One region of the Pseudoclavibacter sp. RFBA6 genome, then DNA from elsewhere that is predicted to be linked to it. Evidence: riboswitches for the same ligand, from Rfam matches in the RefSeq annotation. Region 1 holds a riboswitch; the other holds the start of a gene.
The links. Region 1 has a riboswitch for thiamine pyrophosphate ahead of C5C17_RS09590 (ECF transporter S component). Riboswitches for the same ligand answer to the same signal wherever they lie in the genome.
Positions count from the first base shown of each region.

Region 2: another riboswitch for thiamine pyrophosphate. It lies ahead of C5C17_RS14495 (YkoF family thiamine/hydroxymethylpyrimidine-binding protein); the one in region 1 lies ahead of C5C17_RS09590 (ECF transporter S component).

Region 1 is NZ_PSUA01000011.1:228,595-232,131, forward strand. Features, by position in the region: gene C5C17_RS09585 (ABC transporter ATP-binding protein) at 1-976, opposite strand, end outside; gene C5C17_RS09590 (ECF transporter S component) at 982-1,635, opposite strand; TPP riboswitch at 1,687-1,796, opposite strand; gene C5C17_RS09595 (spore germination protein GerW family protein) at 1,821-2,153, opposite strand; gene glgX (glycogen debranching protein GlgX) at 2,303-3,537, shown strand, end outside.
Region 2 is NZ_PSUA01000013.1:212,360-215,896, forward strand. Features, by position in the region: gene C5C17_RS14480 (NtaA/DmoA family FMN-dependent monooxygenase) at 1-196, opposite strand, end outside; gene C5C17_RS14485 (LLM class flavin-dependent oxidoreductase) at 222-1,376, opposite strand; gene C5C17_RS14490 (VOC family protein) at 1,499-1,840, shown strand; TPP riboswitch at 1,866-1,973, shown strand; gene C5C17_RS14495 (YkoF family thiamine/hydroxymethylpyrimidine-binding protein) at 2,001-2,642, shown strand; gene C5C17_RS14500 (ECF transporter S component) at 2,639-3,229, shown strand; gene C5C17_RS14505 (ABC transporter ATP-binding protein) at 3,219-3,537, shown strand, end outside.

The sequences.
Region 1 (3,537 bases):
GGAGCGCCTGCGTCGCTCGCACCTCGCCCTCCACGGGCGTGAGCAGTCCGGCGAGCGTGAGCGCGAGCGTCGTCTTCCCCGCCCCATTGGGGCCCAGCACAACCGTCGACTCCCCCGCGCGCAGGGTCGCCGACAACTGCGTGTGCAGGGCATGGTCAGCCCGACCGAAGCCGAGCCCGTCGGCGATCAGCAGCTCCTCCCCAGGCGAGAGAAGGGCACGCGGCACGTGCGGTTCGTGGCCGCCGATCCACACGCCGGCGGCGAGCAGCGACTCGCGGTGCTGCTCGAGGACCAGGTCAGGGGTACCGTCGGCGAGGAGATGCTGCTCGCCCCCGAGCACGACGACCCGGTCGACGCTCGAGCGCCACACGTCCACCCGGTGCTCGATGACGATGAGCGTCGCGCCGGACGCCTCCGCGGCGCGGACCACCGCCTCGCGCACCTCGTCCACGCCGGCCGGGTCGAGGTTCGCGGTCGGCTCGTCCAGCAGGATGAGGTCGGGGCGCATGGCGAGGACCCCCGCGATCGCGAGCCGCTGACGCTCGCCGCCGGACAGCTGAGCCGTCGACCGATCGAGGGGCATCCGCAGCCCGACGGCATCGAGCGCCTCGCGCACCCGCGCCCACGTCTCCGCCCGTGGGACGCCGAGGTTCTCGCAGCCGAACGCGACGTCGTCGCCGATACGGGCGAGCACCGTGTTCGCCTGCGGGTCCTGCAGGACAAGACCGACCGTGCCGCGTGCATCGCTCGGGTGCTTGCCATCGACAAGCAGTGAGCCGAGCTCCTGCCCGTCATCCTCGTGATCGCCGAGCACCCCCGCCAGGGCGGCCAGGAGCGTGGACTTGCCAGCCCCCGACGGCCCAAGCAGCAGCACAGCCTCGCCGGGCTCGATCGTCAGGTCGAGCTCGGCGACGGCCAGCTTCGCCCGGTCGGCGTGGCGCCAGCCCCACCCCCTCGCCTCGACTCTCGCGCCCACGAGCGCTAGCCGATTCGCTTCGAGCTTCTACCCGCACCGAAGCGGTTCAGTGCACCGGTCGCCGCGAGCGCGCGCGTCAGGAGCCAACCGACGACGCCAGCGAGCACGGCACCCGAGAGGACGATCGAGACGAGGTAGATGGTGAGGAACTCCGGACCCTTCTCGATGTTCGCGCTGAGAAAGAGTTCGAGCGTCCACGCCGCGACCGCAGCCCCAGCCCCTGCCAGCATCGCGACGCCGAGGCCGAAGCGCTTGTAGAAGAACAGCAGGAAGATGAGCTCGGCGCCGAGACCCTGCGCGATACCCGAGTACACGGTCTCGATCGACCACTGGCTGCCGAGCAGCATCGAGACGCTCGCCGCGAGCACCTCGACGAAGAGCGCAGCGCCGGGCTTGCGAATGATCAGCCCGCCCAGCACTCCGCCGAGCAGCCAGATACCGACGGCGATACCGCCGACACCCGGCGTGAACGCATCCATGACCGTGAACCACGCGTAGCCCACGCTGTTCCAGACGATGAAGATGAGCCCCGTCGCGACGCCGAGAACGGCCGCCGTGACGATGTCGATGACCCGCCAGCGGAAGCGGCTCTTCGGCGACCTCGCCTGAGCCGGCCCCTGCGTCGAGGAGGTTCGAGATGGAGTTGAAGAAGTTGTCATGCGGTGTGCCCTTTCGAGTGAAAGTGCACGGGCGCAGAACCTGGGGTGGCTCTGCTCGGAGATGTGCCTCCCTGCGCTGGCATTACCCAGATCAGGTTTGACGGTCGAAGGCTTGTGCCTTCCTCTCAGCCCGGACTACCGGACTCCCGTGAACACCTCGAGTATAGGCCGAACCGCGCCCCGAGCTACTTCTTGAGCGCCTTGATGAGACGCGGAAGCGCGTGCCCGACCGTCCACACCAGTGGAATCGAGACGACGAGCAGCGTGATGATGTTCGGGCGGAAGCTCGTGCCGAACTCGTCATCGACGTACGCGCCGACGGGGACCGCCATGCCGCCACCGCCACCGCCGGACGAGTTCTCCTGTCCCTCCTCGTTGCTCTCGCCGCCGCCGTAGCCGTACGAGACGAGGGCGACGGGAAGGATGGTGGCCTTGCCAAGCTCCACCTTCTCGCCGTAGGCGAGCGTGACGCCGAGCTTCTTGACGGAATCGGTGAGGTTCTGCGTGAGGTTCGTCATGCGGCCAGCGTAGGTCGTCGACATGCCTGCCAACCAGGAGAACTCCTGTGTGCTGGCGGGCGAGAGCGCTCCCACCCTTTGGTAGCTTTAGTGCCTGCATCCACACGCGATGTTCTTCGGCGAAGCAAGATGAAGCAATAGGAGCGTGCATGAAAACGTGGCCCGGAAATGCCTACCCCCTCGGAGCGACGTTCGACGGAAGTGGCACGAACTTCGCGATCTTCAGCGAAGCCGCCCACAAGGTCGAGCTCTGCCTCTTCGACGACGACGGCAACGAGGAGCGAGTGAGGCTCCACGAGCGGGACGCGCACGTCTGGCACGCCTACCTGCCCCACGTCCAGCCGGGCCAGCAGTACGGCTACCGCATGCACGGCGACTACGACCCCGCGAGCGGCAGCCGCTGCAACCCCGCGAAGCTCCTCCTCGACCCCTACGCGAAGGCCACGACCGGAGACATCGACTGGGACCAGTCGCTGTTCAGCTACAACTTCGGTGACCCCGACTCGTTCAACGACCTCGACTCCGCGCCCCACATGATGAAGGGCGTCGTCATCAACCCCTACTTCGACTGGGCTGGCGACCGGAAGCCGGGCATCCCCTACAACGAGTCCCTCATCTACGAAGCCCACGTGAAGGGCCTCACCCAGCTGCACCCGGATGTGCCCGAGGAGATCCGGGGCACATACGCCGGCATCGCGCACCCCGCGATCGTCGAGCACCTCAAGCGGCTCGGCGTCACCGCCATCGAGCTGATGCCCGTGCACCAGTTCGTGCAGGACAGCACCCTCATCGAGAAGGGCCTCCGCAACTACTGGGGCTACAACACCATCTCGTTCCTCGCCCCGCACGCCGACTACGCCTCCCAGGGGACGGCAGGGCAGCAGGTGCAGGAATTCAAGTCCATGGTGCGCACCCTGCACGCCAACGGCATCGAGGTCATCCTCGACGTGGTCTACAACCACACGGCAGAGGGCAACCACCTCGGCCCGACGCTCAGCTTCCGCGGCATCGACAACGCCGCCTACTACCGCCTCGAAGAAGACGACAAGCGGTACTACACGGACTACACGGGCACCGGCAACTCGCTCAACATGCGCCACCCGCACTCGCTGCAGCTCATCATGGACTCGCTGCGCTACTGGGTCACCGAGATGCACGTCGACGGCTTCCGCTTCGACCTCGCCTCCACCCTCGCCCGCGAACTCCACGACGTGGACAAGCTCTCCACCTTCTTCGACCTCGTGCAGCAGGACCCGGTGGTCTCGCAGGTGAAGCTCATCGCCGAGCCGTGGGACGTCGGCCCCGGTGGCTACCAGGTCGGCAACTTCCCGCCGCAGTGGACGGAGTGGAACGGCAAGTACCGCGACACCGTGCGCGACTTCTG
Region 2 (3,537 bases), on a different contig from region 1:
AGATCTCGCCGAGCCGCGAGCGCAGCGCGAGGCCCTCGGCGAGGAAGAAGTAGTCGAACTTCCCGGCCTCGGCCTTCTTCGCCACGCGCTTGAACGTGGAGAACTCGATCTGGCTGCCCGCCTCCGGGTGCTCCCAGAGCGTGTGCTCGTTGACCCCGCCGACGTAGGCCGCGAGGATGATCTGCTTCTTCGTCATGGTGATCTCCTGATCCGGTTCGGGTCTAGATGGCGGCGTAGCGGTTGGGCACGGTGGTCTCGAGGCCGAGGAGGCCGCGCAGGGTGCGTTGCTCGTAGCTCTCCCGGAAGAGGCCCTTGCGCTGCAGGAGCGGGACGACGTCGGCGACGATGCGCGGCAGGTCGTCGGTCACGACGCCAGGGTGCAGGCGGAAGCCGTCGTAGCCGAGGCCGGCGAGCGTCTCGAAGTGCTCGACGAGCTCCTCGGCTGAGCCCGCGAACACCGCCGGTGGCTCTCCGAGCGCGCGCCCCTTCGCGTTGAGGCGGTTGAGGCGGGCGGACCCCGTCTCCTCCGGCCCGTCGAGGAACACGGCGAGGTCGACGAACACCGACAGCTCGCCGTCCCGCTCGACCTTCTTCTCTGCGGCCCGCACCTCGCTCAGGATGCGCACGGCCGAGGCGACGTCGGTCGGCGTCACGAAGAGCAGGTCGGCGCTGGCTGCCGCGAACTCGTACGGCACCTCCGCGTGGCCGAGCGCGGCGACAACCGGCTGCCCCTGCGGGGGCCGGGGCGTGATCGACGGTCCGCGCACGCTGAACCACTTGCCCTCGAACTCGATGCGGTGCACTTTCGCCGCGTCGAGGAACCGGTCGGTGGAGGCGTCGCGGATCTCGGCGTCATCCTCCCAGCTGTCCCAGAGCCTGCGCACGACCTCGACGAAGTCGTTGGCCTCCGCGAAGAGCTCGCCGACGAGCGGCGCATCCCGACGACCGAAGTGCGAGTGCTCCGCACCGGGCGAGACACGGGCCTGCCAGCCCGCGCGGCCCAGGCTCGTGTAGTCGAGGGTTGCGACGGCCTTCGAGACGTGGAAGGGCTCGGTGTGCGTCGTCGTGACAGTCGGGATGAGGCCGATGTGCTCCGTGACGGGCGAGACGCGGGAGGCGATGAGGAGCGCGTCCAGGCGACCCCTGACCTCGTCGGTCCGGTTGTCCTGGCGGAGGAACTCGCCGCTCTGGAGCGCGAGCGAGTCCTCGATGGTGACGAAATCGAGGAGGCCCTGCTCGGCGAGCTGCACGAGCCCCACCCAGTATTCGGGCGTGAAGAGCTCGTCTGGGCGAGCGCTCGGCTCCCGCCAGGCCGCCGGGTGGATGCCGGCGCCATCGAGTGCGACGCCGAGGTGGATTCGGTTGGGGTTCGTCATGGTGCGACGCTAGGCCGCGCCCCGAGTTCGGTCCACGGCGCCCGTCGCGGCCCGTTACGCGTCGAAACGCGGGGACATGTTCGTTGAGGGTCCTCGCACCCTTGTCGCGCATGCTGGGACGCATGGCTATCAAGGGCGTACTCGCGCAGATCACCGTGTCGGACCTGGCTCAGGCTACGGAATATTACGGCAGGCTCTTCGGACGGGGTCCTGACGAGAATCCGATGCCGGGCCTCCTGGAGTGGCACTTCACAAGCGAGGCCGGCCTCCAGCTGTGGGCCGACTCGAGTCGCTCTGGAAAATCCACCGTGGTCTTCAACGATGACGACCTCGAGAGTGTCGCCAGGCGGCTCGACGCGGCGAAGATCGAGCACGGCGGGATCGAAGACGCGATTCACTTCCAGATCCTCCAGGTGCTCGACCCGGAGGGCAATCACGTCGTCTTCACGGGCGCCTCGAGCTAGCCGCGCGCACCGTCGGGGCTACAGTGTGGCCGTGCACGGGAGCCCGATGAGTCGGGCTGAGAGGGAGTACTCGAACTCCGACCGTTGAACCTGATCTGGGTAATGCCAGCGAAGGGAGTCGACTCACCCGTGCCGTCACGCTCCGACGGAAGGCACGCACATGGAATCCATCACTCGAGACCCACTCGCATTCGGGGTGGGGGCGAGGGTCACCCTCTCGGTCATGTCCGACCGCTACGTCGAGGTGATCCTCGCTGCGGTGCACGCCGCCGATTCCACGGGGCTGATCCTCGAGACGGGTGACGTCAGCACGTACGCGGGCGGCGACGAGCAGGCGCTGTTGCGCTGGCTCACCGACCTCACGCAGCACGTGGCGGCGACCGGACTGCACGCCTCCGTCCAGGTGCTGCTCTCTCGCGGCTGCCCGGGTGAGGCGATCTGCGAGCTGCCGGGCGGGGCGGGCCCTCGGCGGGTGGATGCGCCCCGCGGTCGCCACACTGGGAGCTTCGCGAGCGCAGAATGGGCGCTCTACCCGCTCGAGGACGTCGGATCGGACGAGCGGACGCCCGACCACATGCGGGAGATCTACGCCGCCATCGAGACGGCGAAGGCGAGCGGCACCTTCGTGGCGTCCGAGCATTTCGTCACGAAGCTCAGCGGGGACCTCGGCCGGGTCCTGGAGACCGTCGTCGCGGCCTGGGCTGGGGTCGGCGCGCACGTGCAGCACGTCACGAGTCACCTCACGGTCTCGCTCAACAGCCCAAGCCACGCGGCGGGCGCGGAGACGGGAGCGCACGCATGAGCCTCAAGCTGCGCGACATCGTGCTCATGGTCGTGCTCGGCACGGTCTTCGGCTTCCTCTACTGGGCGCTGGTGCAGGCCTGGACGGCGCTCTCGATCGCGATGGGGCCTGCGGGCGACCTCGCCCAGCACTTCCTCTTCGGCGGCTGGCTGCTGGTCGCGCCCATCGCGATCGCCATCATCCGGCGGCCGTTCGTCGGCGTGATCGCTGAAGTGCTCGCCTCGGTCATCGAGGTCGTGTTCCTCGGCTCGGCGGTCGGCCCGCTGCTGTTCGTCGCGGCCGCGCTGCAGGGCATCGGCAGCGAGCTGCCGTTCGCGATCGGCCGGTACAAGAAGTACGGCTGGCTGCGGTACGCCATCTCCGGGGCGCTCGGTGCTGGCCTCGTGTTCTTCTACTCGGCGTTCCGCTCAGGCTGGTACGGGCAGGAGATCCTCTTCCTGCGCTTCGGCATCCAGCTCGCGTCCGGCATCATCCTCGGCGGGCTCCTCGCGAAGCTCCTCGTCGACTCGCTCGTGCGCACGGGCGTGCTCGACAACTTCGCGATCGTGCAGGACACGAAGCCCGTGGCCGTGCGCCGTGCGGCCTGACGCCTCGCCCACGGAGAGCTCCGGACTCGATATCGAGGCACACGACTTCGAGGTGATCCACTCCTCGGGCGACGGGCTCGGGCCGGTGGACCTGCGGGTCGCGCCGGGTGAGCACGTGCTGGTCATCGGGCCGTCCGGTTCCGGGAAGTCGACGCTGCTGCAGGCGCTGAGCGGGGTCATCCCCCACGCCGTGCCAGCCCAGGTGAGCGGGACCATGCGCGTCTGCGGCCTGGACACGCAGGAGCACGACGTGCCGAGGATCTCGCGGAACCTGTCCGTCGTGGCGCAGAACCCGGCCTCGTCGGTGT